Regions from separate parts of the Veillonella sp. ICM51a genome, predicted to be linked through region 2. Evidence: a T-box and tRNA genes for the amino acid it is inferred to sense, from the RefSeq annotation. Region 2 holds a T-box; the other holds one or more tRNA genes.
The links. A T-box is a leader RNA that pairs with one kind of tRNA and senses whether it is charged. The one in region 2 lies ahead of cysS (cysteine--tRNA ligase), so its partner is inferred to be a tRNA-Cys.

Region 1: it has a tRNA-Cys gene. The T-box ahead of cysS (cysteine--tRNA ligase) is inferred to sense a tRNA for this amino acid. The anticodon was not compared.

What each region holds. Positions count from the first base shown of each region.
Region 1 is NZ_JAPX01000023.1:153,722-170,312, forward strand. It holds gene HMPREF1504_RS03840 (bifunctional 4-hydroxy-3-methylbut-2-enyl diphosphate reductase/30S ribosomal protein S1) at 1-192, opposite strand, end outside; gene HMPREF1504_RS03845 (1-acyl-sn-glycerol-3-phosphate acyltransferase) at 183-803, opposite strand; gene cmk ((d)CMP kinase) at 804-1,478, opposite strand; gene HMPREF1504_RS03855 (NAD(P)/FAD-dependent oxidoreductase) at 1,548-2,798, opposite strand; gene HMPREF1504_RS03860 (pseudouridine synthase) at 2,795-3,520, opposite strand; gene scpB (SMC-Scp complex subunit ScpB) at 3,534-4,118, opposite strand; gene HMPREF1504_RS03870 (ScpA family protein) at 4,120-4,866, opposite strand; gene HMPREF1504_RS03875 (phosphoethanolamine transferase) at 5,035-6,867, shown strand; gene HMPREF1504_RS03880 (DUF523 domain-containing protein) at 6,905-7,360, opposite strand; tRNA gene HMPREF1504_RS03885 (tRNA-Leu) at 7,428-7,516, opposite strand; tRNA gene HMPREF1504_RS03890 (tRNA-Cys) at 7,533-7,607, opposite strand; tRNA gene HMPREF1504_RS03895 (tRNA-Gly) at 7,620-7,694, opposite strand; tRNA gene HMPREF1504_RS03900 (tRNA-Phe) at 7,702-7,777, opposite strand; tRNA gene HMPREF1504_RS03905 (tRNA-Asp) at 7,783-7,858, opposite strand; gene HMPREF1504_RS03910 (MBL fold metallo-hydrolase) at 7,909-8,505, opposite strand; gene HMPREF1504_RS03915 (TrkH family potassium uptake protein) at 8,552-10,039, opposite strand; gene trkA (Trk system potassium transporter TrkA) at 10,047-11,387, opposite strand; gene HMPREF1504_RS03925 (S1 RNA-binding domain-containing protein) at 11,391-12,284, opposite strand; gene rsfS (ribosome silencing factor) at 12,288-12,650, opposite strand; gene HMPREF1504_RS03935 (LCP family protein) at 12,662-13,786, opposite strand; gene yqeK (bis(5'-nucleosyl)-tetraphosphatase (symmetrical) YqeK) at 13,788-14,360, opposite strand; gene nadD (nicotinate-nucleotide adenylyltransferase) at 14,367-14,981, opposite strand; gene HMPREF1504_RS03950 (glutamate-5-semialdehyde dehydrogenase) at 15,121-16,374, opposite strand; gene proB (glutamate 5-kinase) at 16,386-16,591, opposite strand, start outside.
Region 2 is NZ_JAPX01000006.1:74,249-90,839, forward strand. It holds gene HMPREF1504_RS00755 (SufD family Fe-S cluster assembly protein) at 1-33, shown strand, start outside; gene HMPREF1504_RS00760 (SufS family cysteine desulfurase) at 45-1,274, shown strand; gene sufU (Fe-S cluster assembly sulfur transfer protein SufU) at 1,286-1,711, shown strand; gene HMPREF1504_RS00770 (HAD hydrolase-like protein) at 1,714-2,397, shown strand; gene HMPREF1504_RS00775 (S-adenosylmethionine decarboxylase family protein) at 2,504-3,010, opposite strand; gene HMPREF1504_RS00780 (CtsR family transcriptional regulator) at 3,281-3,760, shown strand; gene HMPREF1504_RS00785 (UvrB/UvrC motif-containing protein) at 3,767-4,306, shown strand; gene HMPREF1504_RS00790 (protein arginine kinase) at 4,317-5,381, shown strand; gene HMPREF1504_RS00795 (ATP-dependent Clp protease ATP-binding subunit) at 5,538-7,988, shown strand; gene radA (DNA repair protein RadA) at 8,144-9,520, shown strand; gene HMPREF1504_RS00805 (PIN/TRAM domain-containing protein) at 9,591-10,739, shown strand; gene ispD (2-C-methyl-D-erythritol 4-phosphate cytidylyltransferase) at 10,732-11,904, shown strand; gene gltX (glutamate--tRNA ligase) at 11,907-13,367, shown strand; partial or broken gene HMPREF1504_RS00820 (bile acid:sodium symporter family protein) at 13,374-13,832, shown strand; T-box leader at 14,052-14,257, shown strand; gene cysS (cysteine--tRNA ligase) at 14,307-15,755, shown strand; gene HMPREF1504_RS00830 (Mini-ribonuclease 3) at 15,745-16,230, shown strand; gene rlmB (23S rRNA (guanosine(2251)-2'-O)-methyltransferase RlmB) at 16,223-16,591, shown strand, end outside.

The DNA.
Region 1 (16,591 bases), on a different contig from region 2:
CTCATCAATATCCGACACCTCTTGAATCGGGCTAACACCTTTACTCTCTAAACGACCAACTACTTGTGGGTTATGAATGATAGGACCCAATGTATAGCTTTTACCATCGCTATCAGCAGCTTCATTAGCCATTTCAACAGCTCGTTTTACGCCATAACAAAAGCCATGATTTTCAGCTAAAATTATTTCCATAACGTCTCCTCTATGCGATTTTTATGATAGGAATCAATCATGCGTTGAATTTCACCCTTTACGCAATCATTAACCTCTTTAATAGCCTCAGGTGTCGGTTTAGCTTTACTAACAGGTACCTGTTTACCAATGATGCAAGCAACTTGGTTTCTCTTCATATTATGAGAACCGATAATGGCAACTGGGGTAATACCAATTCCTGTACGCAACGCAATGGATGCGGCCCCATCGTGAAAGCGTCCTAATTTTCCATTCTTTTGACGATTACCTTCTGCAAAAATTCCTAATACTTTATTATTCTTTAATAGTCCTAAAGCATGACGAATTGCTATTTTATCTATAGCTCCACGATTTAAAGGGAATGCACCAAGCCAGGTACAAAAAAATCTTGAAATTGGATTTACAAATAATTCCTGTTTTGCCATAAAGTGTACGTGCCTAGGCAATGCATAGCCACAAATAGGTGGATCGTTATTACTTAAATGATTTGGCACCACAATAACCGGACCTTCCATAGGGAAATTATCGCGACCATAAACCTTTAATCCATAGCCGACTTTATAGCGCAACCAAAAGGCAGTTCGCCAAAGCCATGTAGAAAATTTGTTCATTTAGATTCGCTCCTGTACTAGATGTAATATATGTTCTACAGTTTCATCAAATGTCATTTCGCTAGAATCGACCAATACAGCATCCTCTACCTGAATCAATGGAGATTCCTTTCGATTCTTATCCATATCATCACGTTGCATAACACTGTCTTTAATATCCTCTAAAGTTTGTTCGTTAACTGTACCCTTCACTTCTAAGTACCGGCGCATAGCACGAGCCTCTACAGAAGCGGTTAGATATATTTTTAATTCCGCATTAGGTAATACAACGGAACCAATATCACGTCCATCCAATATAACGCCACCAGCTTCTGCCATAAGTCGTTGTCGTTCAACCAAATATTGACGCACCCCTTTATATGAAGCCACTATAGATACAGCATTGTTCACTTGTGGCGTTCTAATAAAATCAGTCACATCTTGACCAGCAATAAAAACCTTACATGAATCATCACTGGCCTCCATAGTAAGATCTAATTCTGGTAATAATGCTTCCACTGCCTTTTGATTATTTACATCAATATGATTATGCAATACAGCCCATGTAACAGAACGGTACATAGCACCTGTATCGATATAAAGATACCCCAGTTTTTTTGCCACTATTTTAGAAATAGATGATTTTCCAGCGCCTGCTGGGCCGTCAACAGCAACGGCAATTTTATGTGTATTCATAAGTCCCTGTATCACTTTCACAAATTATATAAAATATACTATTTAATCATACAGCGTAAAATGTCTCTATTAAAACGCCTCAGGGTGAGTTATATGCATAGCTGCTACATATCCTGTAGAAAAGGCAGCCTGTAGATTATATCCACCTGTAAAAGCATCAATATCCAATACTTCACCTGCACCATATAAACCTTTAACCAACTTAGATTCCATAGTTTTAGGATTAAATTCTTTAAGAGAAATACCACCAGCAGTAACAATTGCCTCTTCTACAGGACGTAATCCTTTCACGGTAAGAGGCATATGTTGCAACATATAACCGATTTGTTGTCGTTCTTCCTTTGAAATCTGATTAATCGGTTTTTGTGGATCAATACCGGCCAATTCAATAATTAATGGTATTAATCGACTTGGTAACAAATCTTTCATCCCATTAATTAATTGTTTCTTAGAATAGAGATCAAAATCTTTTTGTAATCGTTTATCTAATATCTCTGGAGATAATGCAGGTTTTAAATTGATATCTAAACCTATAGTGCCGATATTTTTTTTGCGCATCAATTTTCCCACCGTATGACTAAGGGATAAAACGATAGGACCGGTAATGCCAAAATGGGTAAACATCATTTCCCCAAACATCTTGGCTTGTACCTTATTCTTAGCAACTACAGACAATTCAACATTCCGTAGGCTAAGCCCCATTAAATCTTTTACCCAGGACTCTTCCGTTACAATCGGTACTAAAGATGGACGGATATCGGTAATCTTATGGCCTACTTGAGCCGCCAACATATATCCATCACCAGTAGAACCGGTAGCAGGATATGATTTACCTCCCGTAGCAATAACCACGGCATCAGCGTGATAGGTTTCTTTGTCTGTCACAACACCGGTGACAACACCATCATCAACCAAAAGTTTCTTAACTGGTTCCTCAAGATGAACATCTACACCATAGTGTTTCATAAGCTTCATAAAGGTATTTCGTACATCCAGTGCAGAATCTGAAGCTGGAAATACGCGGCCACCTCGCTCTACCTTAGTTTCTAAACCAGCGTCGTGTAATAACTGCAACAAATCTTCATTGGTAAAGCGCTCGTAAGCACCATATAAAAACTTACCATTGCCCGGTGTATTTTTAATAAAATCAGACATATCACAAGCATTCGTAATATTGCAGCGTCCTTTGCCGGTAATGCCCATCTTTTTACCAACATAGTTCATTTTTTCGAGAAGCGTTACCTTTGCCCCTTCTCGACCAGCAATGACAGCAGCCATTAGCCCTGCTGCACCACCTCCGATTACAACGACGCGCTTCATTTAGAAGCTCCTAGCGCTTTAAGTGCACTTACTTCACGTTGTGTCAATTGACGAACACCACCGCGCTTAACACCACTTAATGTTAATCCACCATAAGCAATACGTTTTAAATTATGAATTCGGTAACCAAAATGTTCAAACATACGACGTACTTGTCTATTACGACCTTCATGAATAGTAATTTCTACTTCGTGAACCCCATTGTGGTCATCAAATCCTAAATCTACAAGTGTAGCAGGTGCTGTCACACCATCTTCAAGAGGCACACCATCGGCGATAACCTGTAAATCTGTATCATTTACACGCCCCTTAATACGAACTTCATATGTCTTTTCAACGCCTTTAGATGGATGTGTAAGGTTCTGAGCTAGTTCTCCATCATTTGTTAAAAGCAATAAACCTTCCGTATGTAAATCAAGTCGTCCAATTGGATAGATACGGCGTTTTTCATTTTTAATATAATCCATTACAGTTTCTCGTCCTTGTGGGTCTGTAACAGATGTAATAACACCTTTCGGTTTATTCATTAAATAATACACAGGTTTTTCCACGGCTAATAATTGTCCATCAACCATGACCTTATCTTTCATAGGATCAACCTTAACCCCCAGTTCCGTCACTTTACGGCCATTGACACGTACCTTACCAGACGCAATTAATTCTTCTGCCTTACGACGAGAAGCTACACCACAGCTGGCGATAAATTTTTGTAATCGTTCCATATTATATCCTTTTCTATATGTTCTCTGTTCCATCCTCATTAGGAGATTCTATTAAGCTTTCATCTTTCACACTGTCTATTGATACACCTGACATATCAGACTCTGCAGTATCTAGCTCTTTGTGCAAATCATCAATTGAAGTAACACCTGTACTTCGCAGAAATTCATCAGTTGTGCCATACAGAATAGGGCGACCTACCGTATCCTTATGACCCAACTCAGCAATTAATGAGCGAGACAATAATTGTTTAATTACCTTGTCGCTATTAACACCGCGTACCTCTTCAATTTCAGCTTTTGTAATTGGTTGTTTATATGCAATAACCGCTAGTGTTTCCATAGCTGCATTAGATAATTTATCCTCTTTTTTACGTATATGACCAATATACATAGCCGATTCTGGTGCACTTACCAGTTCCACACCAGCAGCAGAGATTCGCACGCGAATACCGCGTTTATGGGATTCTAAATCAGATGCTAAGTAATCTATCAATGTCAAGCTATCTTGTTTTGAAAGCTTAAATATATCTTGAATGACATCAATAGAAATAGGTTTAGCCGCAGAAAACAATACCGCTTCTAAATCTGATATGCCCATGCTACTCCTCCTCTACTTGTACATCCCGTTCACCAATGATAGGTGCGGTAAAAATAATATCATCATTTTCGTAAAACATGACTAATTCTTGTTGTTTTAAAAGTTCTAGTACAGCCATGAATATAGTTACCATACCACTTTTAGATTCTATAGCAACAAGTAGCTCACGAAACGCCAATCGTTCACCACGCCTTGCACGACTCGCTAAGGATACGATCATATCCTCTAAGCTATATGCATCTTTCTCAACAGTTACTTGACGAACCTGTTGTTCATCTTCAGATTCAACGGTCTTATGTAATACAGAATAGAATATATCATATAATTTAGATAGTTCTAAATTATAATAACTATCTAAACCTAATACACTCGTTTCCTCAGGGCGACTAAACACATTCGACTCAACCGATGCTTTTTCCATTAATAGCTGAGTAAAATCTTTTATCTTTTTAAACTCTACTAACTTAGCCACTAATTCATCTCGTGGATCTTCGCTTTCATCTGGTTCCGGTTCAACCTTAGGTAATAGCATACGGGACTTAATTTGTAATAATGTAGATGCCATTACAAGGAATTCACTACTATAATGGATATCAAAATGATTCCAATTATCTAAGTATTCTAAATATTGGCTTGTAATTTCAACGATTGGGATATCCGTGATTTCAATTTTATGTTTTTCAATTAAATGTAAAAGTAAATCGAGAGGTCCCTCGAATACATCCAATTTATAATTATAGTCCCCCATGAATCCCCATTCCTTAACGATACTATTTCATAACTATATAATTATATCGTAAATCGAAAATTTCTTCTACGTTCACCATATATAATTGTATTTTTTAGTATTCTTTGTTATCTTATAATGTGAAGAAAATTATATATTTGTTGTAATCTCCTTTAGAAAGGATACATTATGTTGTCATCAATGAAATCATTGATTCAAAATCCTATTTTGCGCTTTGGCATTATAGGCATAGTGCTCTACATTGCACTATTTTTTATTTATGAACCTATCACATTAGGACTCGATGTAGAGGATATTACAATCCTTGCGGTACCGACCATGGTTGGTATGTTTTTATTCCAATACTTTATGAGTTGTACCGTATTTCATCGTGCGTTCTTAGGATATGGTTTAGTAGGCTTACTATGGGGACTCACATTTCCATTATTATTTCATTGGTCTTATGTAAAACCTCTATATTTCTATGAATTTGCCAATGATTTTCTATTCGGCTTACTTCTATTTATGGGGCTTTCAGGTATCCAATATTTGGTATCCCAAACGGGACGTCTACAGAAATTAACATCAGCTATACTAGCTTTATTCTCTTCGTTCCTTAGTCTTATTCCATTATTACAAATTGGTTATTATATAACCACCTGGCACTGTTTAACACCAGCAAGCCTATTGGCCGTATACATGACAAATCCTGAAGAAGCCTTTGGATTCTTAAAAAATGCTGCTGGTATTCCCGGCCTTATTGCTATCGTCATAGGCCTCATTTTATGGACACTCTTCCTATATTGGTGCAACCTAGGTATGAAACGAGTTGTCGATTTTAATACAACACGGCCTTTGCGATTAGGTGTACTCATCGCATCCATGGTAGCATTTATCGTATATGTACCATTCTTCTTATTTCCTCAAACATGCATCGTAGCCAATTGGACGGCTGCTGGTAATTATGTTAAAGAAATGCAACAATACAACGATAATCACCATCTTGTATTTGATTCATTCAATTTGGATACAAAGGATACGACACCTACTAAAGCGCCTGGAACTATCATTCTCGTTATCGGCGAATCCAGTTCCCGTGACTATATGAAGGTCTACAATCCAAAATTCCAATACGATGACACGCCTTGGCAAGAGGATATGCGCGATCACAATAAAGATTTTATCTTCTTTAATCATGCATACTCTTCCTACGTACAAACAGTACCAACCTTAGAACGTGCCCTTTCAGAGCGCAATCAATATAACGACCGACCATTCTTAGATTCTGCTAATATTTTGGATGTAGCTAAAAAAGCAGGTTACACCACATCGTGGTTCAGTAACCAAGGCGTATTTGGCGAATACGATACAGCTATTTCTTTGATGGCTAAAACGGCGGATACTACAAAGTGGGCTCACGAATCCTATGGCTTCTCTGATTTATATGATGAAGCATTATTGCCATTGTTAAAAACAGCTGATCCAAGTAAAAATAATTTTATCGTAATTCATATTATGGGCAGTCATATTTATTATAATGACCGCTATCCGCATGAATTCAGTAAATGGAAAAAAGGTCCCAATCCTGAAGGTATCGAGGCTTATGCTAATAGTCAGCTCTATACAGATTGGTTGTTACAACAAATCTACACCTATGGTAAAGATAATTTAAATCTTCAAGCTATGGTTTACTTCTCTGATCATGGTGAAAGCGTTGACAAGTCCCACAATCCAGACACCTTTGATTTTGTGATGACTCACATTCCATTCTGGATGTACTTATCGCCTCAATATCGTGCAGCATATCCTCAAACGGTATCAGCACTCGATAGTCATGAACATCAATATTTCACAAATGATTTATTGTACGATACATTAGTTGGTCTCATGCATGCACCAAACAGTCGTTACGATAAAACAAGAGACTTTAGTAATAGTGCTTATCGATTTAATTTACACAATTTAACAACACTATTAGGTGAACAGCCATTAACAAATGACCCAGTTAATGCAGGTCAATAACATACACTAATGCAACAATAGCGACGATTGATACATATCAATCGTCGCTATTGTGCTTTATAAGATCCTGTACATTCTTTTCCGTATATATTTGTATATTATGTTGTAATAAAAACTCAGACGTGACACCAACCCCATTTACGAGGGTTCTAGTAAATGTACCGTCATATATTTCACCATATCCACAGCTTGGACTCTTAGCCTTTAGTAAAGCACACAAACAATTTTTATCTATAGCAATTGCTAAAGCTAATTCTGCACCACGTTTAAATTGTTCTGTAACATCTATACCATTTCTCGTTTGGACTCGATTACCTATCCGCTCCGCTGGGGGTCTTGGTGTTAAAAGCCCACCCAGTACCTCAGGACATACTGGTATAAGATTATAGAGACTCTTAAGCTCTTCCAAACAGTCTATTTTGTTATGGACACCATCATAACGGCAACAAACACCGCAAAGACATTCACTAATCAACAGATTCGGTTTACTCACGTTATATACCTACGCGTAAATACAGTTAAAATTATATACAAAAAAAGACTAACCGAAGTTAGTCTAATGGTGCCGAGGACCGGAATCGAACCGGTACGGTTATTTCTAACCGACGGATTTTAAGTCCGTTGCGTCTGCCTGTTCCGCCACCCCGGCATGGGTAACGATTTTGTGGAGGCGGCACCCAGAATCGAACTGGGGAATAAAGGTTTTGCAGACCTCTGCCTTACCGCTTGGCTATGCCGCCATATAAAATTAGTGGAGCGGGAAACGAGATTCGAACTCGCGACCCCCGCCTTGGCAAGGCGGTGCTCTACCGCTGAGCTATTCCCGCATGTACATGGTGCCTCAGGACAGAATCGAACTGTCGACACACGGATTTTCAGTCCGTTGCTCTACCGACTGAGCTACCGAGGCATGAATGGCGACCCCGATCAGATTTGAACTGACGATCTTCGCCGTGACAGGGCGACATGTTAACCGCTACACCACGGGGCCGTATCCAAAGTACTTGCTTAGTATATCTGTTATCAGAGTTTTTGTCAACACTATATGTGTAAATTCTTGATGAAGTTTTTTTCATCTCCCAAAATAGTGCTCTCCCTATGTCCAGGTTCTACTAATAATGCATCATCTAACTCCATTATTTTACATAAGCTTTTACGTAAAGCTTTAGCATTGCCATTATAGTTATCACTATTCCCCACATTTTGTTTAAAAATAGTGTCACCTGTAAATAGATGACCTTCTATTTCAAAACATACTGAACCCGCACTATGACCCGGTGTATGATACACCCGTATATGAAATGGTCCGATATTTAGTATACCTTCTTGCAAAGGAATACATTGAGTGAACATTTTTTTCTTGTATACACTTGGTCGACGACGAATCAATTGCAATAATTCATGATCTCCATCATGTAGATATGCAGGTATATTATAATGTCCACAAATATCATCAAGAGCCGACACATGGTCACAATGACCATGTGTTAATAAAACCGCAATTGGTTTAGAATCTCCTACCATCTCAATTATATGTTTACTATGAAATCCAGGGTCAATTATGAGAGATTGATTGTCTTTTTTTAATACATAACAATTTGCCTTATACAAGCCTAATGGGCGTTTTATTATTTCCATTACACAATCCCTCCCCCATAACTAATGCAGTATACAATATAAACTTCTATAAAATTCTATATCGTTTTGTAGTATCTTTTTTAATAAAATACCCTTCCCAGAATTGTGGATGAAGCATGACTAGAATCGTAAATAATTCCAAACGACCTAATAGCATATCTACAATAGCCACACCTTTTGCACCTAATGGCAATAATGCAAAAGAATCAGTTGGTCCATAACCACCAAAGGCTAAACCTACATTACTTTGGAATGCGGTGACTATTTGGAGTGCATCACCTGTAGATAAACCAAAACATGTCATAAGAAATACGGATATAACATAAATCATTAAATATAGAAATATAAATTGTTGCGTCATATGCACCCATTTATCTGGTAATGGCTTTCCATTGATTCGTACAACTTGAACCATATCTGGATGTATGGCTTTTCTCAAATAAATGATACTACTCTTAATTAATATAATGAGACGAATAATCTTAACGCCACCGGTCGTAGATCCACTACACCCTCCAAAAAAACTGGCTATAAATAACATCATTTGAGCCGCAGCAGGCCATAGATCGTAATCAGATACGGCAAAACCACTGCCCGTTTGTATTGATACTAAGGTAAAGGCTGCATCTTGAAAAACTTGTCCTATATCCATAGAATTAGATTGAAAATATAAGGATATAAAGGTGATAAGAATACCAATAACTAATACAAGCCAATACATACGCGTTTCAAAATCAGAGAATAACGCTGAGAATCCCTTTTGAATTACATTATAATATACGGCAAAGTTGCCACCTGCAATGATCATAAATAGTATAAATACAACACATATATATGTATTTTGACTATATAAAAAAGTACCTGCAGTAGTTGGCGTTAATCCACCAGTAGCAATAATAGAAAATGCATAATTCAATGCATCAAAAGGATCAATACCACCTAAGCAGAGCATGATAAAACAGATGATTGTAAATATTACGTACAATGTCCATAATTTCGATGCTATAGATTGAATCCGTGGTAACACTACACCTGGTTTTGGCACAGATGCCTCAGCATTGAAAAAATGCGCAGCATCAGCACCAAGATTACGTAAGAATGATAGAATCAACACAATGATTCCCATACCGCCAATCCAATGCATTAAACCACGCCAAAGTATGAAAGACTTAGGTATGCTATCAACATCAGAAATAACTGTAGCACCAGTAGCGGTAATACCTGACATAGATTCAAACAGCGCGTCCATCGGGTTGACTAATACACCAGATATTATAAAGGGAAACGCCCCCAATAACATTGTTAAAATCCATGTTGAGCTAACCACTAAGAAACCATCTCTCAAGCTAAAGGTTTTACTCTTATTTCCACCAAGTACTAGTAGACCACCGAGCAGTATGGATAATATAGCCGTAATACAAAAGGACCAATATGCAGTTTCAAATAGAATACTATATATAAATGGTATAACAAGAAAAGCTCCAAAAATATAGAGTAATTTGCCTACCAAGGACATGACAATCTGTATGCGCATATAACCCCTACGTTAAATAATTCAATAATTTAGTAACAGATTCAGGCAATGAGAATAGTACAATGTGATCCCCCACTAACAGCTCTGTATTCCCCCGTGGAACAATCGCGTCATCACCGCGGAGTATAACACCAACTAAGGCTTTACCAGGTAGCCGAATATCTTTTAGTTGTTTACCAGCTACGGGAGATTGTTCTGTAATAAGAATCTCTATAGATTCAGCCTTGCCACCTTCAAAAGTAGATATGGAGACAACGCCTTCTCCACTTCGAACAAATCGTAATATTTGTCCTGCAGTCATTAGACGTGGTGAAAATACAATATCTATACCGACTTGTTCCATGAGCATAATATATTCAGGACGTCCCACACGAACAACGGTTTTAGGTATGCCCATATGTTTACCTACTAAAGCAACTAAAAGATTTAATTTATCATCATCTGTTAAAACGATAATAACATCATTATCGGCTACTTCTTCGGCTTCTAATAAATCAAAATCCGTACCATCCCCATTGATGACAATGGTTTTATCCACTTGTGCAGCCAAGGCTTCACAACGCTCAATATCCTTCTCAATAACCTTAACAGTAAATCCTGCTTTTTCCAATAAGATAGCTAGATTACGACCTAATAAACCAGCGCCTACAATAACAGCCCGTTTATGGAAGGTTGCATGATTAGAAAACCATTCTTGTTCTACTTCATTAATACCATCTTTTAAACCTAAAAAGAAAACACTGTCATTAGGTAATAGTATGCTTTCACCATGAGGTATAATCATTTCACCTAATCGTAAAATGCCAACCAATAACACACCTTCTGGAAAAGTCAACTCTTTTAAAGGTTTATTTACGAGCGGGAATGTACTATTAATTTTAAATTCCATTAAACGTACAGCGCCTTGACCAAATTCTTCTACGTCCAAAGCGGATGGTGTTTCAATAATATGAAGTAATTCTTGCGCCGTAACCATCTCTGGATTAATGAATAAATCAACACCTAATCGTTCTTTCATATGATCGTCCATATGATCAACGATATTGGTATCCCTCACACGTGCTACAGTAGATGGAACACCTGCTATTTTAGCTACCGCACAAGATAACATATTAACTTCATCAGAATCGGTAACTGAGATAAACATCCCCACATCAGATAAGTCAATTTCATTCAATAACTGAATATCGCTACCATTGCCGCATACTAAACTAACATCCAATGTATTTTCAAGATTATGGATACGCTCCTGTGAACGGTCTATAAGATATACGTCATGATCATCTTGCACCAGTCTTTCACACAAGGAATACCCAACCTTACCAGCACCTACTACAATAATCTTCATAGTTTAGACCTCTTGTGAATTTGGGGTCCATTGTTTACCAGTTTCTGTCAACAATGTCCAACCATCTTCTTGTACTACAAGGCGGGATTTCATTAAATGACCTAACGCTCGTTTGAATGCAGCCTTGCTGATGTTAAATTTATCCTTAATCAACATGGCTGATGATTCATCACTATAAGGCATTTTACCGCCTCGTTGTAATAGGTATTCCATTATAATCTGACCATCAGAAATTAATGCTTTTTCTTTGATAGGACGCATAGACACATTAATACGACCATCTTCACGTTTGAACGTAACACGAGCCTCTACCATTTCTCCAACATTTAATTTGCGTGTCATTTCTGAACGATGCAAAAAAGCAATCCATCGCTCAGGAGTAATAAAAAAGGCTCCATCACTAGTCAAATTGTAAATAGCACCATTTACTTGTTGTCCTACAACAGCATCGGTAGCAGCTTTAGAGGCGCGTCTCATCTCATCATCAACGTCCATAGAAACGGCCATACGACCAGATTTATCAGTGTATAGTTTTACCCATACCTTTTCCCCTACTTGAGGTCTGCCACGCATTTCAGCGTGAGGCATAAAAATCCCCCGCTCAGTACCAACCTCAACGAAACAACCAAAATTGGTTACATTAATAACCTCAACATAACCAATTTGACCGACCTTCATAGCAGGCAATCGCATGGAGGCAGTCAAACGTCCCTTAGGGTCACGATATAGAAATACCTCTACATCATCACCGATAGCAACTGGTGAGGTTTGTTGATCCTTATGGAGCAAAATATCATCATTTGTATTTCCCGTTTGACCGTCAAGGAAAGCGCCATGATCACTAGTGCGTAGAACACGCAGTGTAGCAATGGTATTTTCCAATAATTCGCTAGCCATAGATTATTCTCCTTCAAAAGGAACACGTCCAGCATCGTTCCATAAGGCTTCTAGTCCATAAAATTCACGAATTTCATCGTTACCAAACACGTGACAAATAATATCGCCAAAGTCCAATAATACCCATTCACCTTCGCGATATCCTTCACGATGGAGGACCGTCATACCTTGTTCTGCTGCTATATCCTCAATTTCATCTGCAATACTTTGAGATTGTTTAATATTATTGGCGCTTACAATCATAAAATAATCGCCTAACATAGAAACACCTTCCAAATCAAGTATTTCAATATCATGACCTTTCTTATCATAAGCCGCTTGTGCAAGCGCTAAAACATGTTGTTTAATTTCTTCTTTTTGTTTCATTGTATCTCCTATTATTCTTTCTTCTCTGGTTCTGAACCTGGTTCTGATGGTTTTACACGTGTGCTTTGTTCTGATTCTACAGCAACAGGTGCTTTTTTAGTTTCAGGTGTAGAAACAAATTGACTTAAATCTTCTGGTGCCAATGTCCCCATTGTAATTCCCACTAAGCGCTGAGCTTCAGTTGGATTTACATGCCAATACACGACGTCATTAATTTTTTCTTTTTCACCAGGCAAAATATAAAAATGAATATGGTCTTTATCCATTTGACCGATAGAACGCATTAATTTAATAGCATCCCATGTAGATATATTACTTTCATAATGACTCCATAAGCGCCATATATGCCAAGCTTTTGTAATAAACCAAGTATCTTGTTCCCGATCAACCCATAATTTCAAGAACCGTTCTTGTCGTTGAACACGTCCAAAATTATCATTATTTTCGTCTGTGTAGCGTAAATATGCTAATGCATTATCACTATCTAAATTTTGATAGCCTCTTCGTAAATCTATATCTTTACTACCAGTTTCAGCATCAACATGTTCCATATTCTTTTCTACGTAAAACTGTTGACTACCTAAAACATCACTTGTTTTTTTGAAAGCTGCCTCATCAACGACAACATAGTAAGGTATGCTGATATGGAATATATCCTCTACAACGGCTTTCGTTAGTTCAATGTTACCTTCTGCATACATTTGATTTAACATAGATGCAGATTTTTGGTCTCTACTTTCAATTTTACTATTGCTAGGAATACCAATTATATCCATCGTATTAGTATTCATATTAATAGACATGAGGAATAATGAGTCAGCTTGACTCGGATTATTTTTATCTCGCCCTACAATTAATACATATACAGGCTTGTCCAATGCTTTCTGTTCTACATTAACCGTATCAGTATGCTTAAGTTCACTGGATTCTTCAATCTCACTTGCAGTATCAGTTTGTGTTACTCGATGATATACATAGCTGATTCCACTATACATACCCCAACCGATGCCACAAATAACAGTAAGTGCTAACACGAATGCGATGATTAGACGGCCCCATTGGAGCTTATTTTTTTTCATCTGACGTTCTCGACGTCTTCTACGGCGACGAGCCCGCGCTTTTTCACGTTCATCCATTCTAGGCACCTCCTTTTTTCATATGCTGTATAAGATCATTACGGCTAATAATAGTAAGAGGATAAATAGTATCATTACTATCTATTAAATGTCGAATGGTCATATCAAATCCACACAATACTCCGGCATCAAGAGACTGTTCTGCAGCTGCACGAATATCGTTTACGCCAGGAAAATTACGATTAGGCTCAATATAATCAGCTAAAAATATAACTTTATCCAATTTTGACATGCCCACTTTTCCAGTTGTATGAACACGTATTGCTTCTAATACTTGTCGATTAGTAATACCATAATGAGTATTCGCTAACACCATACCTGCTAAACCATGTAATAAAGCACCGCTATGTAACATATCAACATCACAGGCCAAATCTGCAACTAAATCTTGCATTTCCAATAATGGTAATTCTTTAGCACAGTCATGTAACATCGCTGCTAACCGAGCGTCTTCTACATTAGCCCCATATTTTTTAGCTAAATAAATCGCTGACTCTACAACACCTAAGGTGTGTATAAAACGCTTTTTACTTAATTTATTAGATAAGTCGGTTTCAATTTGTTGTATATCCACCTTTAATTATTCCTTCCGATAAATATCATATTTTTCAATATATTGAACTACACATTTAGGTAACATATATCTGACCGTCAAGCCATGACGCAGTCGGTCTCGTAAATAAGTAGCAGATAATTTCATTTCTGGTACATTCATTAAATGGATTCTATTCTTAGCTTTGGGACCTAATAACTCTAATGTTGTATCAACAACTTGAGATCCATCAGGCCTCATAGCACCAATAAAATGACAATGCTCTAATAATTCATCAATAAATTTCCAATTAGGTAAATCTCGTATTGTATCTGTACCAGCAATAAAGTAAAAAGAAACAGAATCTCCATATATTTTTTTGAAATGATGAATAGTATCAATTGTATAGGAAGGCCCTTCACGACGCATTTCCACATCGGATATTTCAAAATACGGGTTATCTGCTACCGCCGCAGCCGTCATGGCATAACGATGCTTAGCATCAATAACATCATTATGTTTATGAGGAGGTATTCTTGCAGGAACAAATATAACCTTTTCTAAATGAAAGCTTTCCCTTGCAACCTCTGCAATCATTAGATGTCCTAAGTGGATAGGGTTAAAAGTTCCGCCTATAATACCAATCCGCCGTTTCTCTACCATATATAAGTCACACCCTTTATGACTATAATACAAATCAAGATAAATAATGCTAATGCTTTTACATACGATACCCATTCATAACGACCTTTTGGGGTCTTAATATAACGATAATAGGCTCGTACCAAATAATATAAACGCATCACGAACGAATTTGTCCTGTACCAAATACAAAATATTTATAGGATGTTAATGCTTGTAATCCCATTGGTCCACGAGCATGGAGTTTTTGTGTACTAATGCCAATTTCAGCACCAAATCCAAATTCAAAACCATCTGTGAAACGTGTAGACGCGTTATGATATACAGTAGAACAATCGATAAGATTCATAAAATGCTGAGCGGTTTTCATATTATCTGTTACAATCGCTTCAGAATGATGTGTCGTATATTGATTAATATGTGAAATAGCCTCATCCACAGATGATACAATAGCTACATTTAAATCAAAATCATTATATTCTGTACTAAATGAGTGCTCATCAACAGCAATCCCCTTAACAATCTGTAATACATCTGGTGTACCGTGAATCGTTACATGATGGGGCTCTAATTTAGAGTCTAATGCCAACAGAAATTTGGGAGCAATAGATTTATGAACCAATAGAGTCTCCATAGAATTACATACAGATGGACGTTGTACCTTTGCATTCACAGCAATATCAACAGCCATGTCAATATTAGCTTCAGCATCAACATAGGTATGACAGACACCGCTTCCCGTCTCTATAACGGGTATCATACTATCACGTACAACCCGTTGTATTAATCCTGCACCGCCACGTGGAATCACTACATCTATATAACGGCGTTGTTGTAGCAATACACTTACAGCTTCACGATCTAATACTTCTACTAACTGGATAGCTGCTCTTGGTATATCATTGGCTTCTAATACATCTTGCATAATGGATACGATGACGCGATTTGTACGGTATGCTTCCTTACCACCGCGTAGAATAGTGGCATTAGCGGTTTTAAAGCATAAGGCGCCAGCATCAACAGTAACATTTGGGCGCGCTTCAAAAATGATACCTATAACACCAAATGGTACGACACGCTTTTCAATGTGAAGTCCGTTAGGCCTATTAATAGTTTCAAGTATGGTTCCTACCGGTGATGGTAATAGACTAACTTGACGAACACCTTCTGCCATTTGATTAATGCGCTCTTTAGATAGTAGTAATCTATCCAACATCGTATCAGGTACCACGCCTCGAGCCGAATCCATATCCATGTGATTGGCTGTTAAAATTTGTTCACTGTGTTGAACTAACGCATCGGCTATAGCACATAATACCTCATTGATGCGTTTCTCTGGTAATTGCTGTAAAACAATAGATGCTGCTCGTGCAGATTCACCCATTTCTTTAAATATACTTTCATATGAATTCATACTGTACCTCATCAATGAATAATTACTAGATTATTTCTGTGAACAACCTCATCATATGTTGTATCAATTTCTAATACACGAGCTATATCTTGCGTATTGTGACCTCTAATCTTAAGTAAATCTGTAGAACTATAATTCACTAATCCTCTAGCGATTTCTTTTCCCTTAGCAATAATTGATACTGTATCACCAGGTTCAAAAGACCCATCTACTTCAA
Region 2 (16,591 bases):
GCTGCTTTGATTGCAGTACGTAATAAGATTTAAGAGGATTGACTATGAGACCTATTACAGAAGCATATAAGGATTTTCCTATTTTACATAAAGAACATAATGGTCATCGCCTTATCTACTTAGATAGTGGTGCAACGGCGCAAATTCCTCAAATGGTAATGGATCGCCTTACAGACCATATGCTTCATCACAATGGTAATCCACATCGTGGTTCTCATATCCTCGCTATTGAAGCGTCGGAAGCGTATGAAAATGCACGTGACCGCGTTGTTGAGTTTATCAATGCCCGTGAGCGAGAAGAGGTTGTCTTTACCCGTAATAGTACGGAATCGATGAATCTAATCGCTCATAGCTATGGCGCTAATTTTGTTACAAAAGGCGATAAGATTGTCATTACTGTTGCAGAACATCATGCCAATCTTGTTACATGGCAATATGTTGCTGAGAAAACAGGTTCTACATTAGAGTATATGTACTTAGATGAATCGGGCCATTTGAAAGATGGTGAAATCAATAAGATTGATGAAAGTACTAAAATTGTGGCATTTGCCCATGTGAGCAATGTTCTTGGCATGGAATTTCCTGTGAAAGAATTGACTGAAAAAGCTCATTCTGTAGGGGCTATTGTCGTTCTTGACGGAGCTCAATCTACACCTCATATGAAGGTAGATGTACAAGCCTTGGACTGTGATTTCTTCGTATTCTCTGGTCATAAAATGTGTGCTTCTCAAGGTATTGGTGTGCTCTATGGGAAACGAGAATTACTTGAAAAAATGCCACCATTCTTACTCGGTGGTGATATGATTGAATATGTAAAAGAACAATCTACTACATTCAATGAATTACCATATAAATTCGAAGCTGGTACACCAAATGCTCATGGTGCTGTAACATTACATGCCGCTATTGATTATCTCGAATCTTTCGGCATGGATGCTATTGAGGCACATGAAGAAGAATTGGTATCCTATGTATTGCCTAAGATGCTTGAAATCCCTCATGTTCACGTATTGGGATCTCAAAACCCTCGTGAAAAACATGGCGTTATCGCTTTTACAATAGATGATGTACATCCTCATGATGTAGCGACTATCCTTGATTCTAAAGGTATCTGTGTACGCTCTGGACATCATTGTGCACAACCTTTGGGCGCATTCTTTCACGTAGCTGCATCTACACGTCTCAGCATGTATTTATACACGCGTAAAGAAGATTTAGATGCATTCTTAGAAGTATTAAAAACTGTCCGTTCGGTAATGGGCTTTAAAGATTAGGAGACATTCACATGGAAATGGATCAATTGTATACGGAACTTATTTTGGAACATAATCAAGATAAGCGTAATAAACGTGAGTTAAGTGAGTTTACTGCTTCCGAACATGGGCACAATCCAAGTTGTGGTGATGATTTGACGCTACAAATTGATGTACAAGATGGCATTATTAAAGATGCAGCTTACACAGGCTCTGGTTGTGCTATCAGCCAAGCTTCAGCATCCATGATGATTGATATTATCAAGGGTAAATCTGTAGAAGAAGCATTGCGTTTGGTAGAATTATTCTTGGGTATGATAAAAAAAGAGGTTACTGACGAATCTAAGCTTGAAGATTTGGAAGATGCTATGGCCTTACAAAATATTTCTAATATGCCTGCTCGTGTAAAATGTGCTGTATTAGCATGGCATACATTAAAAGAGGCTTTAAAGAAATAATTATGAATAAGACCATTATTTTTGACTTGGATGGAACCTTAACAGATTCAGAAGAAGGAATTTTGAAGAGTGTCACATATGCACTCGAATACTTTGGATATGAAATTCCACCTCATGAAACATTGTTATTATTCTTAGGCCCTCCACTTGTAGATTCATTTCAAGAACACTGTGGCATGGCATTAGAAGAAGCAGAAAAAGTATATAAAAAGTTTGGTGAACGCTATGGTACCATTGGTAAATTCGAAAATCAATTGTATCCTAACATCATCGACCTATTGGACAAGGTTAAAAATGAACATTATACTGTGGCTTTGGCTACGGCTAAGCCAGAAGTTTATGCACGCGAGATTTTAGATCATTTTTCTATTACACAATACTTTGATGTCATTGTAGGGGCCAATTACAAAGAAGGCTTGGTTCATAAGAAAGAGATTCTACAAAAGGCTATCGAATTGTGTGGTAATCCATTAACTGATGATACGGGACGTCGTCTCGTATACATGGTAGGGGATAGAAAATACGATGTTGAGTCAGGCAATGAATTAGGGTGTATATCTATAGGTGTTACCTATGGATATGGTACCGAAACAGAGTTAAACGATGCAAATGCAGAATATCTTTGCGATGATGTAGATGATATTGTTATGACCTTGGACTTAGAGGAAATGCTTGTTCGTAGATAAGACTATTAATGTTTATATTAAAAGGCTAGGGATTCGTCTCTAGCCTTTTTGACGCAGTAAAAAGACCTTGTTCGTATTGAGCAAGGTCTTTTAGATTTTTCTTATGTTATTTTTTTAGGCCACTTTTTTTAGCTAATGATTTGATAACCTTAGCGCTTTGTTTTTTGAGTTTGCCCCCAGTTTGTTTTAATTGAATACGTGTACGGAATACACGACCAAGTGTTGTAATTTTGGTTTTGCGACGCGGTTTCATATCGCGTTCGTTACCAAAATCGCCACGTTGGACAGTGGTTGCTTTTACCTTTTCAGATCCAAATGATTGACGTAAGGATTTCATAAATTGTGTAAGTGGTAGAGTACGATTGAAGGCGAATAAATCAACTGCTACATAACCCAATTCCGGATACGCATGTAATGTGAAATGAAATTGTTTTGCAATAGCAAGAACAACAATTTCATCATCCATAACTTGATAGTTAATTTCGTCTAATTCAATATCTGCTAACTCAAATGCAGCAGCTACACTTTCTTGTACGGCTGCAGCGGAAGAGAGGGATTCTTCATTGCAAGAGTATAAATCTAGTAATAATTGATGACCTAATGCATCTGCCATTGTAGCACCTTCTTTCGTACATACGTTATTATATCTTTAATATTATACATTGAATTCTTATATTAGTCTATTCGTAGAAACATTTACGTACATACATTGATTTGTTGGGGCAATTCATGTAATAAATTTACGTATTTTGGTAATAGTCAAATAATAATTTATAAAAATTTGACTTTATATTTGACAATGGTCAAATAGTCAAATATAATAAAAATATATTAAAAGAACAAAAAGACAAATTAAGAGATAAATTTATAAAGGGGTGTTATTATGAGCGTTATAGCTGATAAAATAGAAAAATTTATACTTAATAAATTAACAGAAGAACAAGAAAGATTGATTTTAAAGAGAAATGAGTTGGCCGATGAATTAGATTGTGCACCATCTCAGATTAGCTATGTATTGAGTACGCGTTTTTCTAATGAACGAGGATTTGATGTTGAATCTAGACGTGGATTAGGTGGATATATTAGAATTCGTAAGTTGCAACCAGAATCTTCTAATATGGTACCAGCAGTGACAACCTATCATATCTATGAAGGTCCAAATCGCGTGGAACGGTTAATCGATTTACGCGATGTTGATCAATCTTTATTTCAATTGTTACAAGATAATAAAATTACAAAGCGCGAGGCTCAAATGATGCATAATTCATTTGCCAGCATCATTGAACATGTAGATTATGAATCTAGAAATGATGCTATTCGCAATCTTTATGCATCCATGATAGAGACATTGCGGAAGGAGTGATGTCATATGAAATGCGATCATTGCCATACAAATGAAGCAACAGTGCATATGACAAATATCGTTAATAATCAAAAAACAGAACAACATTTATGTTCGTCCTGTGCTAATAAATTACAAAAAGATGGTAAGTTATCTCCATTTAGTTCTTTTGTCAATGATATTTGGGACAATGACTTTTTCTCCAATGATTTTTTCAAAAATATGGTGTACCCAGACCATATGTTGCAATCACAGCAGATGAAACGCTGTCCAAATTGTGGAAATACATTTGAAGATTTTAATCGATTTGGGAAATTTGGATGTCCTAGTTGTTACGAAACTTTTAAAAATCAGATTGCATCATTGGTTCAACGCATTCAAGGGTCAGTTGAATATGAAGGACGCGTACCAAACCAAGGGCATAATGTGTTTAAAGCACAATATGAAATTAAGCAATTACGACGTCAATTAGAAACGGCCATCGGTGATGAAAACTTTGAAGAAGCAGCTCAAATTAGAGATAAAATCAAAGCTTTAGAATCGAAGGTCGATAGTAAAGAAAATTGAGGAGGATAGTATGTTTGATAATATATTAGATGCAGCCCTTAGTAAATGGCTCCAACATACGCCATCCGATTCAGATCATATCGTTATTTCTAGTCGTATACGATTAGCTCGGAATTTCAGAGACACATTATTTACCAATAAAAATGATGGAGCCGCTCTACATCATGTTGATTCTATTGCACGTGGTTTGGTTACTACGTTAAAAGATTCCGACAATCAAGATTATTACTGTATTAGTCTTGATAAATTATCCGATACAGAGCGTGCTATTCTTGTGGAAAAACATTTGATTAGTCCTGTTATGGCTGAAAAAATGCCATATCGTAGCTTACTTGTATCCGATGACGCATCGGTAGCAATTATGGTTAATGAAGAGGACCATTTGCGCATACAAACTATGGAGGCGGGCCTGAATTTAATAGATGCTTTTCACCATGCAGAACGCATTGATGATGCTATTGATGAGAAGCAACCATTTGCATTTAATGAATCTTTTGGCTATTTAACTGCATGCCCAACGAATGTGGGCACCGGTTTACGCGCCTCTGTTATGCTTCATCTTCCTGCATTAGCAATGACTGGACGCATTAATCGTCTTGTTCGGAGTATTGTTCAGCTTGGCTATTCTGTGCGCGGTTTATATGGCGAAGGTTCTGACGCATTAGGTCATATGTATCAGGTGTCTAATCAACGTACGATGGGCATTAGCGAAGCCGATACCATTGAGCAATTGACGAAAATTGTAGAAGGTATCATAGCAGAAGAGCGAAAATGTCGTCAAACATTGGTACACAATGATAAAGATGGTCTTGAAGATCATTTGTGGCGGTCCTATGGTATATTGCGATATGCAAGGTCTATAAGTGGTCAGGAGTCCCTAGAAAAATTAAGCGATGTTCAATTAGGTGTAGATTTAAATATCTTACCAGCATGGTCGAACGATAGTTTTAATGAGTTGGTGGCTATTACAAGACCTAATTTTTTACTTAAATATATGGGAAAAGAAGAGATAAGTCCTCAAGAATGCGATAATTATAGAGCAGCAGTTATTAGAGAAAAACTTTCACAAAAATAATAAGTGATTTTCCTATTTTCTATGATATTTAAGAATACTATTCATGGAGATATTCAAGAAATTACATTTTATATAGATTGATAAAATGTACCTTCATTTCATGAATGAAGTTTATATAAAGAGCGCAAACTGATGTTTGCGAACGAGGTAATACATATGATGCAACGATTTACAGATGATGCACAACGAGTGTTATCCTTCGCCCAAGAAGCGGCCTTAGAACTAGGGCATGACTATGTGGGAACGGAGCATGTACTCATCGGGCTTATAAAGGTTAAAAATAGTGTTGCCGCAAAGGCTCTTAATGAGCTTGGTCTCAGTGCAGAGACTATTATTGAAGATGTTGAAGAGCATATAGGACGAGGTAATAAGAAGGCTAGTTCCGTCTATATGACTCCCCGTGTAAAACATGTGCTGGAGTTAGCTGTTGAAGTGGCTAATCATATGAACCACAATTATGTGGGAACAGAACATATTCTATTAGGTCTGTTGAGCGATGGTGGTGGCGTAGCAGTAGGTATATTGCGCAATCATAATATTCGTGCAAATGATATTGTGGATACGATTCGAACAATTCTCGGCTCTTCTGACAGCGCTAGTCATAGTGGGGAAGATAGGAAAGATAATAGTTCATTAGGTGATCTTGCTGACTTCGGAACAGATTTAAATGAATCGGCTAAACAAGGAAAAATAGATCCTGTAATTGGCAGGGATAAAGAGATTTCGAGGGTTATTCAAATTCTGAGTCGTCGTACCAAAAATAATCCGGTACTTATCGGTGAACCAGGTGTAGGCAAAACGGCTATTGCAGAAGGATTGGCACAGCGTATTGTAAATGGTAATGTGCCAGAAATATTACGCAATAAGCGAATTATTTCATTGAGCATCAGTTCCATGTTAGCCGGTGCGAAGTATCGTGGCGAATTTGAAGAACGATTGAAAAAAGCAATCGATGAAGTTCAAAAACATGACGATATGATTATTTTCATCGATGAAATTCATACATTAGTTGGCGCTGGAGCCACTGAGGGGGCCATGGATGCAGCAAATATTTTAAAACCTGCATTGGCTCGTGGTGAGTTTCAAGTGATTGGCGCTACAACCTTGGATGAATATAAAAAGCATATCGAAAAAGATGCTGCGCTAGAACGTAGATTTCAACCGGTTTTGGTCGGTGAACCTTCTGAGGAGGATGCACTCGAAATTCTAAAGGGTCTACGCGATCGATATGAGGCCTTTCATAAGGCAAAGATTACTGACGAAGCATTGGAAGCTGCGGTTTCACTATCCAGTCGTTATATTACGGATCGGTTCTTGCCAGATAAGGCTATCGATGTTGTCGATGAGGCAGCATCTAAGGTGCGGATGAAAGTGTTTTCTGCCGCACCCGATGTGAAAGCATTGGAAACACAATTAGCAGATGTAAAAAAGGAAAAAGAAGCGGCTGTAACAGCTCAAGAATTTGAGAAGGCGGCTGAGATGCGTGATGAAGAAAAGCGCATTGAAAAGGAAATCAACGATAAGAAAAAAGCGGCTAAGGAAAATAGCGATGCTAAGTTAGTTGTGACTGACGAAGATATCGCCTCTGTTGTAGCACAATGGACGGGGATTCCTGTTTCTAAAATCGCACAGGAAGAATCTGAATCATTATTACATCTAGAAGAAGAGCTTCATAAACGTGTCATTGGTCAAGATGAGGCTGTTGTGGCCATTTCTAAGGCTGTTCGCCGCGCTAGAGCTGGTTTAAAAGATCCTAAACGTCCTATTGGGTCATTCTTATTCTTAGGACCTACTGGCGTTGGGAAAACCGAATTGGCTCGTGCCCTAGCTGTTGCCTTATTTGGTGATGAGACGGCGATGATTCGCCTAGATATGTCCGAATATATGGAAAAGCATACGGTATCGCGTTTAGTAGGTGCGCCTCCAGGCTATGTTGGCTATGAAGAAGGTGGGCAATTAACTGATGCAGTTCGCCGAAAACCATATAGCGTAATTCTACTTGACGAAGTAGAAAAGGCTCATGCAGATTTCTTTAATATCTTATTGCAGGTTCTTGATGATGGTCGATTAACAGATAGTCAGGGTCGCACTGTTGATTTTAGAAATACTGTTATCATCATGACGAGTAATCTAGGTGCTAAAGCTCTGCGCAAGGATTCACCTGAACTAGGATTTTTAGCAGCTAAGAAGGCTGATAGCAACACTGAAGATGTTAGTGTTGTTAATTTTAAGGAAGCAAAAAAATCTGTTATGGATTCTGTAAAGCGTCATTTCCGTCCTGAATTTTTGAATCGTATCGATGAAATGATTGTATTCCATGCTTTAACGTCAAACGATTTAAAACAAATTGTTACAATTTTAATGGATACTGTAGTAAAACGTCTTGGTGATATGGGATTATCACTAGAAATTTCACCAGCTGCTATGGATTTGCTTGTGAAAGAAGGATCTGATTTCTCTATGGGCGCACGTCCATTGAAACGAGCTATTCAACGGTTAATTGAAGATCCTATATCAGATCTTATTTTACAAGGTAATGCTCCTGAAGGAGCTATCATCAAGGCCGATGTAGAAGATGAACACATTGTGGTAAAAGCTTCTAATTAACTGGGAATAGATATTATTTTCATACAGTCTTTTATGTAAAATTTTATGTCAAAATGGTATACTATTAGTGATAATAGTTGACCGTAGTATAAATTATGCACAAAAGGTCATGAGTGAATTATCATTCATGACCTTTTACTTTTCATGGGGGTTGTATGGCAAAGGTAAAAACAGTTTTCTTTTGTAATAATTGTGGTGCTGAATCTGCCAAATGGATGGGAAAGTGCCCTCAATGCGGTGAATGGAATACATTGGTTGAAGAAGTGGTGAAAGACACTAAACACAGCCGTACACCATCTGTACGTGGGGTGGGCACCAATACGGCTAAACCGGTGGCATTACCAGATATTGAGATGTCCGCTGTATCAAGAATTCCTACAACATATAAGGAGATAGATAGAGTGCTTGGTGGCGGTATTGTGCCTGGTGCGTTAATGTTATTAGGTGGCGATCCTGGTATTGGTAAATCAACACTGCTTTTACAAGTTTCTCAAAAGGTGGCCGATACAGTTGGTACTGTTTTATATGCATCTGGCGAAGAATCACAATTACAATTAAAATTGAGAGCGGAACGATTACATATTAATAGCGAACGATTACATGTGATAGCCGATACAGATTTAGACCATATTCTTGAGGTCGCATTAGATCAAAAACCATCATTACTGGTCATCGACTCCATACAAACAATGTTTACTGCAGATATCGAAGCTGCACCTGGTAGTGTTAGTCAAGTCCGTGAGTGTACATCGCGTTTATTACGGTTTTGTAAAGAACAGAATATTCCGACCATTATCATTGGTCATGTAACAAAGGAAGGCAATATTGCAGGCCCTCGTATGCTTGAACATATGGTGGATGTAGTACTCTATTTTGAAGGGGAACGTTCCTATCAGTTCCGTATATTACGAGCTATCAAAAATCGTTTTGGTTCCACATCGGAAACCGGTATTTTTACCATGATAGAAGATGGTTTAGCAGAGCTGGCTAATCCGTCGGCGTCCTTGTTAGCTGAACGAGCAGATGATGAAAGTGGTAGTGCGGTCATGATTTATCTTGAAGGGGTTCGTCCCATTCTGGTAGAGGTTCAAAGTTTGGTAGCTACAACAGCCTTTGGAATGCCAAGGCGTACGGCTATTGGCTATGATTTGAATCGTCTAATTGTGCTACTAGCAGTATTGGAAAAACGCTGCGGCTTTACGTTGGGCAATAAGGATGTCTACGTCAATGTAATCGGTGGGTTAAAGGTTAATGAACCGGCTTGTGATTTATCGATGGCCGTTGCCATTGTATCAAATTTAAAAAATCGCGTAGTGCCTCATGACATGGTGATTCTTGGAGAGGTTGGATTGACCGGTAATGTTCGTAGTATCCCACGCATAGAACAACGAATTAATGAAGCTAAGAAATTGGGCTTTACAAAGTTTATTATCCCAGAAGGGAACTACAAGCAAATTAAGCACGATGATAAGTCTATTCAAATCCGTGGTGTTACGTCAATTGCACAAGCGATGCAACTCGCATTTTCTTAATACATGTTATAGTTCATAGAAGGCTAATTCATTGAGTATAAACTCTATGGTATTCGAAGGAGGTGATGCCATGATTTATGGCATTTTACGGTATGTGATTGCTATCCTTATCGGCACGGCCGCATACGTAGGTATGGACAATTTAGCCCCTATTATTGATCCTTATTTAGTATCTCAATTTGCAAGCTTTGGAGATATGTCGCTCACTGTAGCACGTATTTCAGTTATTGTGCTTGGTACAATAATTGGTATTTTAATAGGCTATTTTATTTCGTCCTTTATTTTAAAACAAGGTTTAGTCATTGCTAGACGATTGGAACGGGTATTAACACATATTCCTAACCAAGAATTGATTGCAGGCACCATCGGTTTATTATTTGGTCTTATTATTGCTAATTTAATTGGTGCAGCATTCAATCAGGTTCCTATCATTGGACCGTATATTTCAATCATCTTAAGTGCCATTTTTGGCTATAGCGGTGTACGTTTGATGGCCCGTAAGGGACCTGAAATGTATCTTAACTATTTAAAGCAATGGAAACGCAGTGAAGCGGGGACTAAAAAAAGTAGAGGCTTCAACATGTTTGGATCTCACAAGTCCAGTGACTCAAATTCAACTGCAAAGTTATTAGATACTTCTGTTATTATTGATGGGCGTATTAAGGAGCTGTGCGCTACTGGGTTTATTGATGGCCCATTGGTAGTTCCTGTCTTTGTTTTAAATGAGTTACAAATTATTTCCGACTCCGCAGATGCGATGAAACGAAATCGTGGCCGTCGTGGGTTAGATATTTTAAAAGAAATGCAGGATGCAAAACTTGTATCTATTGAAATTGTAGAAGATGACTATGATGATCTACACGAAGTTGATTCTAAATTGATGCGATTAGCTTTAGAGAAACAATGGAAGCTTATGACCAATGATTTTAATCTTAATAAGGTGGCTCGTGTACAAGGCATTAAGGTTTTAAATTTAAACGAATTAGCCAATGTATTAAAACCGGCCCTTATTGCAGGCGAATGGATTCGCGTACAAGTAATGAAGGAAGGTAAAGAGGTTCAACAAGGCGTTGCTTACCTAGACGATGGTACAATGATTGTCGTAGAAGATGGTCGTCCGTATGTAGGTCAAGAGGTTGAGGTTATGGTTACATCCATTTTACAAACCAGTGCAGGTCGTATGATTTTTGCGCGTGTAGATGGAGGTAAGCATGAGTAAGGTTAGCTGTATTGTATTAGCTGCCGGCGCAGGTCGCCGGATGGGTCATGATGAGAACAAAATCTTCATTAAACTTGGCAATAAATCGATTATTCAATGGACGTTAAGTCACATTGAACAAGTTAAAGCAGTGAGTGAAGTCATTCTCGTTGTTGCTGATGGCGAAGCAGACTATATGAAGCAGCATATTGCATCATTAGGGCTTTCAAAATCAATTAAAATTATCACAGGTGGCAAAGAGCGACAAGATTCTGTGTATGCAGGTTTACAAGCGGTTAGCGATGATATGGATATTGTCCTCGTTCACGATGGAGCTAGACCTTTAGCAAAGCCAGAGTTATTTGAACGTGTCATTGAAGGGGCCAAGACTCATGGTGCTGTGACTATAGGCGTACCATCTACAGATACGATTAAGCGTGTTGATATCGATGGACAGGTTTTAGAAACATTGAATCGTAACGAGTTGATGAATATTCAAACGCCACAAGGTTTTCTAAAAGATATATTCAAAGAAGCTCAGGAAACGGCTAAGCGTGATGCTTATTTGGGGACGGACGACGTGTCCTTAGTTGAATATATCGGTAAAGATGTGTACATTTTAGATGGCGATTATGAGAACATCAAGGTTACGACACCAAACGATATAGCGGTGGCTAAACGGTATTTAGGAATCAAGGAGCAACAGATGCGCGTAGGTTTTGGATATGATATTCATCGATTGAAGGAAGGAAGACCTTGTATTTTGGGCGGTGTTCATATCGAATCACCGGTTGGCCCCGATGGTCATTCCGATGCAGATGTATTGATTCATGCGTTGATGGATGCCTTACTTGGTGCTGCTGGTTTAAAGGATATAGGCTACTATTTTCCACCAGAAGATGATGCATATAAAGGGATTTCTAGCATGATTTTATTAAAACATGTGAATTCCTTGTTGAAAGAAAGAGGCTTAGAAGCCTATAATATAGATATTATGGTTATTTCTGAAACGCCAAAATTAAAGCCACACATCGATACGATGAAGGCTAATTTACAATCTGTTTTAGAAATTCCATTAGATCGCATTAGTATTAAGGCTACTACCAATGAAATGCTTGGTGCCATCGGGCGCCGTGAAGGTATTGCAGCACAGGCAGTAGTTTCCGTATATGAAGGAGAGGTTTAATTATGAAGGTACGTTTTGCGCCAAGTCCAACAGGTCCATTTCATATTGGCGGTGCTCGATCCGCTTTGTTCAACTGGCTATTAGCACGTAAGGAAAAAGGTACGTTTGTACTTCGCATTGAGGATACAGATTTATCTCGTTCTACTCGTGAAAGTGAAGAAAATATTAAAGCATCTTTGCAATGGCTCGGTATGAATTGGGATGAAGGCATCGACGTAGGTGGTGAAAATGGCCCTTATCGTCAAACAGAACGTCTTGATTTGTATAAAGAAGTAACACAACGCCTACTTGATGAAGATAAAGCGTATGAATGCTTCTGTACAGCTGAAGGGCTTGATGAAGTACGTCAGGCGCAAATGGAACGCGGTGAAACCCCTAAATATAATGGTCATTGTTGCCATCTTACAGAAGAAGAAAAAGAAAAATATCGTGCAGAAGGTAGAAAACCAACTATCCGTCTTCGCGTACCTTTGAATAAAACCTATGCATTCGATGATATGGTTCGTGGTCATGTATCCTTCGAGTCCAATGGTGTAGGTGACTTTGTAATCGTAAAATCCGATGGTATCCCTGTATATAACTTTGCCGTTGTAATGGATGACCACATGATGAAAATCACTCACGTTATTCGTGCGGAAGAACATTTATCCAACACACCTCGTCAAATGGCTATCTACGAAGCACTTGGTTGGGAAATTCCTATATTTGGCCATATCTCCTTGATTCTTGGCAAAGATTATAAGAAGATGTCTAAACGTCATGGTGCTACATCTGTTGATCAATATAAGCAATTGGGTTACTTGCCAGAAGCATTAGTAAACTTCTTGGCACTTCTTGGTTGGGCTCCAGAAGGTGAAGAAGAATTCTTTACACAAGATGAATTGATTCAAGCCTTCTCCATGGATCGCGTTGCTAAGAACCCAGCTGTATTTGATATCGATAAATTAAACCACATCAATTTCCATTACATGAAAAATTTGAGCGATGAAGAATTATTCCGCCTTTGCTTGCCGCATTTAAAAGAAGTTGGTTTAGCTCCAGATAGCTTGAATCAATCTGATATTGATTGGTTAACATTACTTTGTTCTACATTCCGTGATCATATTAGCTTTGGTGCTCAAATTAAAGATCATGTAGGCATGTTCATGGGGGAAACAGTATTCCTCGAAGAAGGTCATGAAGAAGAGTTAAAGGCAGTGCTTAACGAAGAATCTGCGCCAACAGTATTGAATGCTTTCAAAGAAAAATTAGCAGACATGGAAGAAGTTACACCAGAAGCTGTTAAAAAGGCTATCAAGGCTGTTATGAAAGAAACTGCTTTGAAAGGTAAATTTGTATTCATGCCATTGCGTGTTGCCTTGACTGGTCAAATGCATGGTCCTGACTTAAACAATATCGTTACATTGCTTGGTAAAGAAAAATGCTTACATCATTTAGACAATGTAGGTGCTTTAACTAAATAATAAAACATTTCCATTGTTAAAATCGTATTGGTTCCAATCATTTTAGGTATTGTATTGAATTACTTTATTGGATCTAAAATTGAACCTGTTAAATCTGTATGTCCTACCATAGCAGCTATTGCAGTATTACTTATCTTAGCAGCCGTAACAGCGGTTAACCAAAAACAAATTGCTGAAACAGGTCTCATCATTTTTGTAGCTTGTTTAGTACAAAACTTGAGTGGCTACGTTGTTACATTCTTTATTTGTAAAATTCTTAACATCGATGTATCATCTCGTCGTGCTATGCAAATTGAAGTGGCTATGCAAAACTCTGCATTATCCGTTTCACTAGCGATGAAACATTTCACACCTCAAGCAGCGGTAGCGGGTGCTGTTTTCTCGATTATTCATAATTTTACAGGCTCTATTTTTGCCGGTATTTGCCGCAAACATGATGATAAAGAGAAGTTAGAACAAGCTTAGTCATTAACTTATTAAGTAAATCGTTCTAATAATTTATAATTGATAATATATTTCAATAAAATATATAGTTAAACCTCCATTTTCATAATCCTTAATATGTTTAATTCCCTTGATAAAGGGACATATTCAATGGTTTTGAAGATGGAGGTTTTTCTTGTAATTATTGACATTATATAGCATTATTGGTAAAATTATTTTATATCTTAATATAGGTATACATTAAAAGCTAAGATTGAAAGAAGTACTCTACAACTAACTTTTTAGCGAGAACCGATGGTGGGAGGGTTTAAGGATAGGTAGACGAAATGCATTCATGAGCTGACATTCCGATTATAGGTAGGTTTGTCCGGTGACGCGCCGTTATGCGATGAGTGGGTACCACATTGGTGCCTAACAGAGTGGAACCGCGGACCATCGTCTCTGTATGAGATGAGGGTTCTTTTTTATTTTTCGAATATGGAGGCATCAGTATCGATGAGAGAAATTACAGTTTATAATACAATGACGCGCCAAAAAGAGGTATTTACTCCTGTAACACCAGGTGAAGCAAAGATGTATGTTTGTGGTGTGACACCATATAATCATCCTCATATTGGTAATGCTCGTCCTTTTGTAACGTGGGATGTAATTCGTCGCTACATGAAACATGTAGGATATAAAGTAACGTATGTACAAAACTTCACTGATGTAGACGACAAGATTATTAATACATCTAATGGTGAAGGCGTGGCATGGGACGTAATTGCTAATCGTTATATCGATAGCTATTTTGAAGTAATGGATGCACTCGGCGTAGAACGTGCCGATGTATACCCACGCGTATCTACTCATATCCCTGATATCCTTAAAATGATTGAGACTCTTATCGATAAGGGTTATGCTTATGAGTTAGATGGCGATGTGTATTTTAGCGTAGAAAAATTTGATCATTATGGTGAATTGTCTGGTCGTACATTAGATGATATGGAAGCAGGCGCTCGTATTGAAGTAGATGGTCGTAAAAAGAACCCTATGGACTTTGCACTTTGGAAAGCTGCCAAGCCAGGTGAACCATTCTGGGAAAGCCCTTGGGGCAACGGTCGTCCAGGTTGGCATATTGAATGTTCCGCTATGAGCCAAAAATATTTAGGCGAAGAATTTGATTTCCATGGTGGTGGTAGTGATTTGATTTTCCCTCATCATGAGAATGAAATTGCTCAATCTGAAGGTTGTTCTGGTCATCATCCTTCTGTAAAATACTGGTTGCATAATGGATTCATTACGATTAATTCCGAAAAAATGTCTAAATCCTTGAACAATTTCTTCTTGGTGAAAGATATTTTGGAACAATATAGTCCAGATGCTTTGCGTTACTTCTTACTTAGCACACATTATCGTAGTCCATTGGATTTCTCCGATGAACGTTTAGAAGAAGCTAACAAATCTTTGGAACGATTAGGCACTGCTATCGAAAATCTTTTATATCTTGAAAAATGTGAAGCGGGCCCTTGTGATGATGCTCAACGTTTATTAGAAAAAGCTAAAGAATATGAAGAAGAATTCGAAGCCGCTATGAGCGATGATTTTAATACTGCATTAGCTACATCTAGTATGTTTGGTCTTGCTAAGGAAATTAATATTTACTATCAAGTTGTAACAGGTAGAGAAGGCGTTGTTTGCCAAGATGCTATCGCAGAGGTAAAACGTATCTTCAAATTTATGACAGAGGTCATTGGCGTATTAGAAAAAGCTTGGGAAGGTAATACTGGTGCTGACGCAGCAGAATACGAACAATTGATGGATGTTATTCTCTCTGTTCGTCAAGCATGCCGTGAACAAAAGCAATGGGCTCTTGCCGACTGTATTCGCGACCGATTAGCTGAAATTGGCATTACTATTGAAGATTCTCCTGCAGGAGCACGGTGGAAAAAGCGTGAAATTTAAGCAATTTCAATTTCTGAAACAAGAAGCTATTAAAAAATTAATACTCTTAGATACGGAGGACCATTCTTTTGTATCTAAATCAGCATCTGAAGTTTTAGCTTCAGATGCTGTTATGTTGGCCTATATTGGTGATGCTGTATATTCTATGTACATTAGACAACGCGTTGTAGAAATGAGTATTTCGAGGGTTCAGATTCTACATACATTGGTAACTGAATTTATTTGTGCAAAATCTCAGTCAAAAGTATTGGAACAATTAGAATCAATGTTTACAGAGGATGAACAAACAATTGCTAGACGAGCTCGAAATAGTAATGTCAATGTACCTAAGAGTAGTTCTGTACGGGAATATCGAAATAGTACCGCCTTTGAAGCAGTCCTTGGTTTCTTATATGAAACAGGTCAGCAGGATCGACTTAATGAATTGATGAAAGAGGCCTATTCTATTACATTAAGAGGACTTTCACATGGATAATTATATTGTAGGCAGAAATGCCGTAAAGGAAGCATTAAAAGCAGGCCGTTCTATACAACGCATTTTAGTGAGTGACGATAAAATTAAAACGGGTTTATCTGACATCGTGGGTCTAGCGAAATCCAAGGGGATAGAGGTTCGTCCCACACCTGTTAAACAGATGAATCGATATGAAACGGATGTACCTCATCAAGGTGTTATTGCATTTGTTAATGCTGTAGAATTCAAAGACCTTGGAGAAGTACTGCAAGAGTCGAATCATGAGAATCCATTGCTTATCTTAACGGATGGTGTAGAGGATCCTCATAATATGGGGGCTATTATCCGGACCGCTGAATGTGTGGGAGCTACTGCGGTTTTA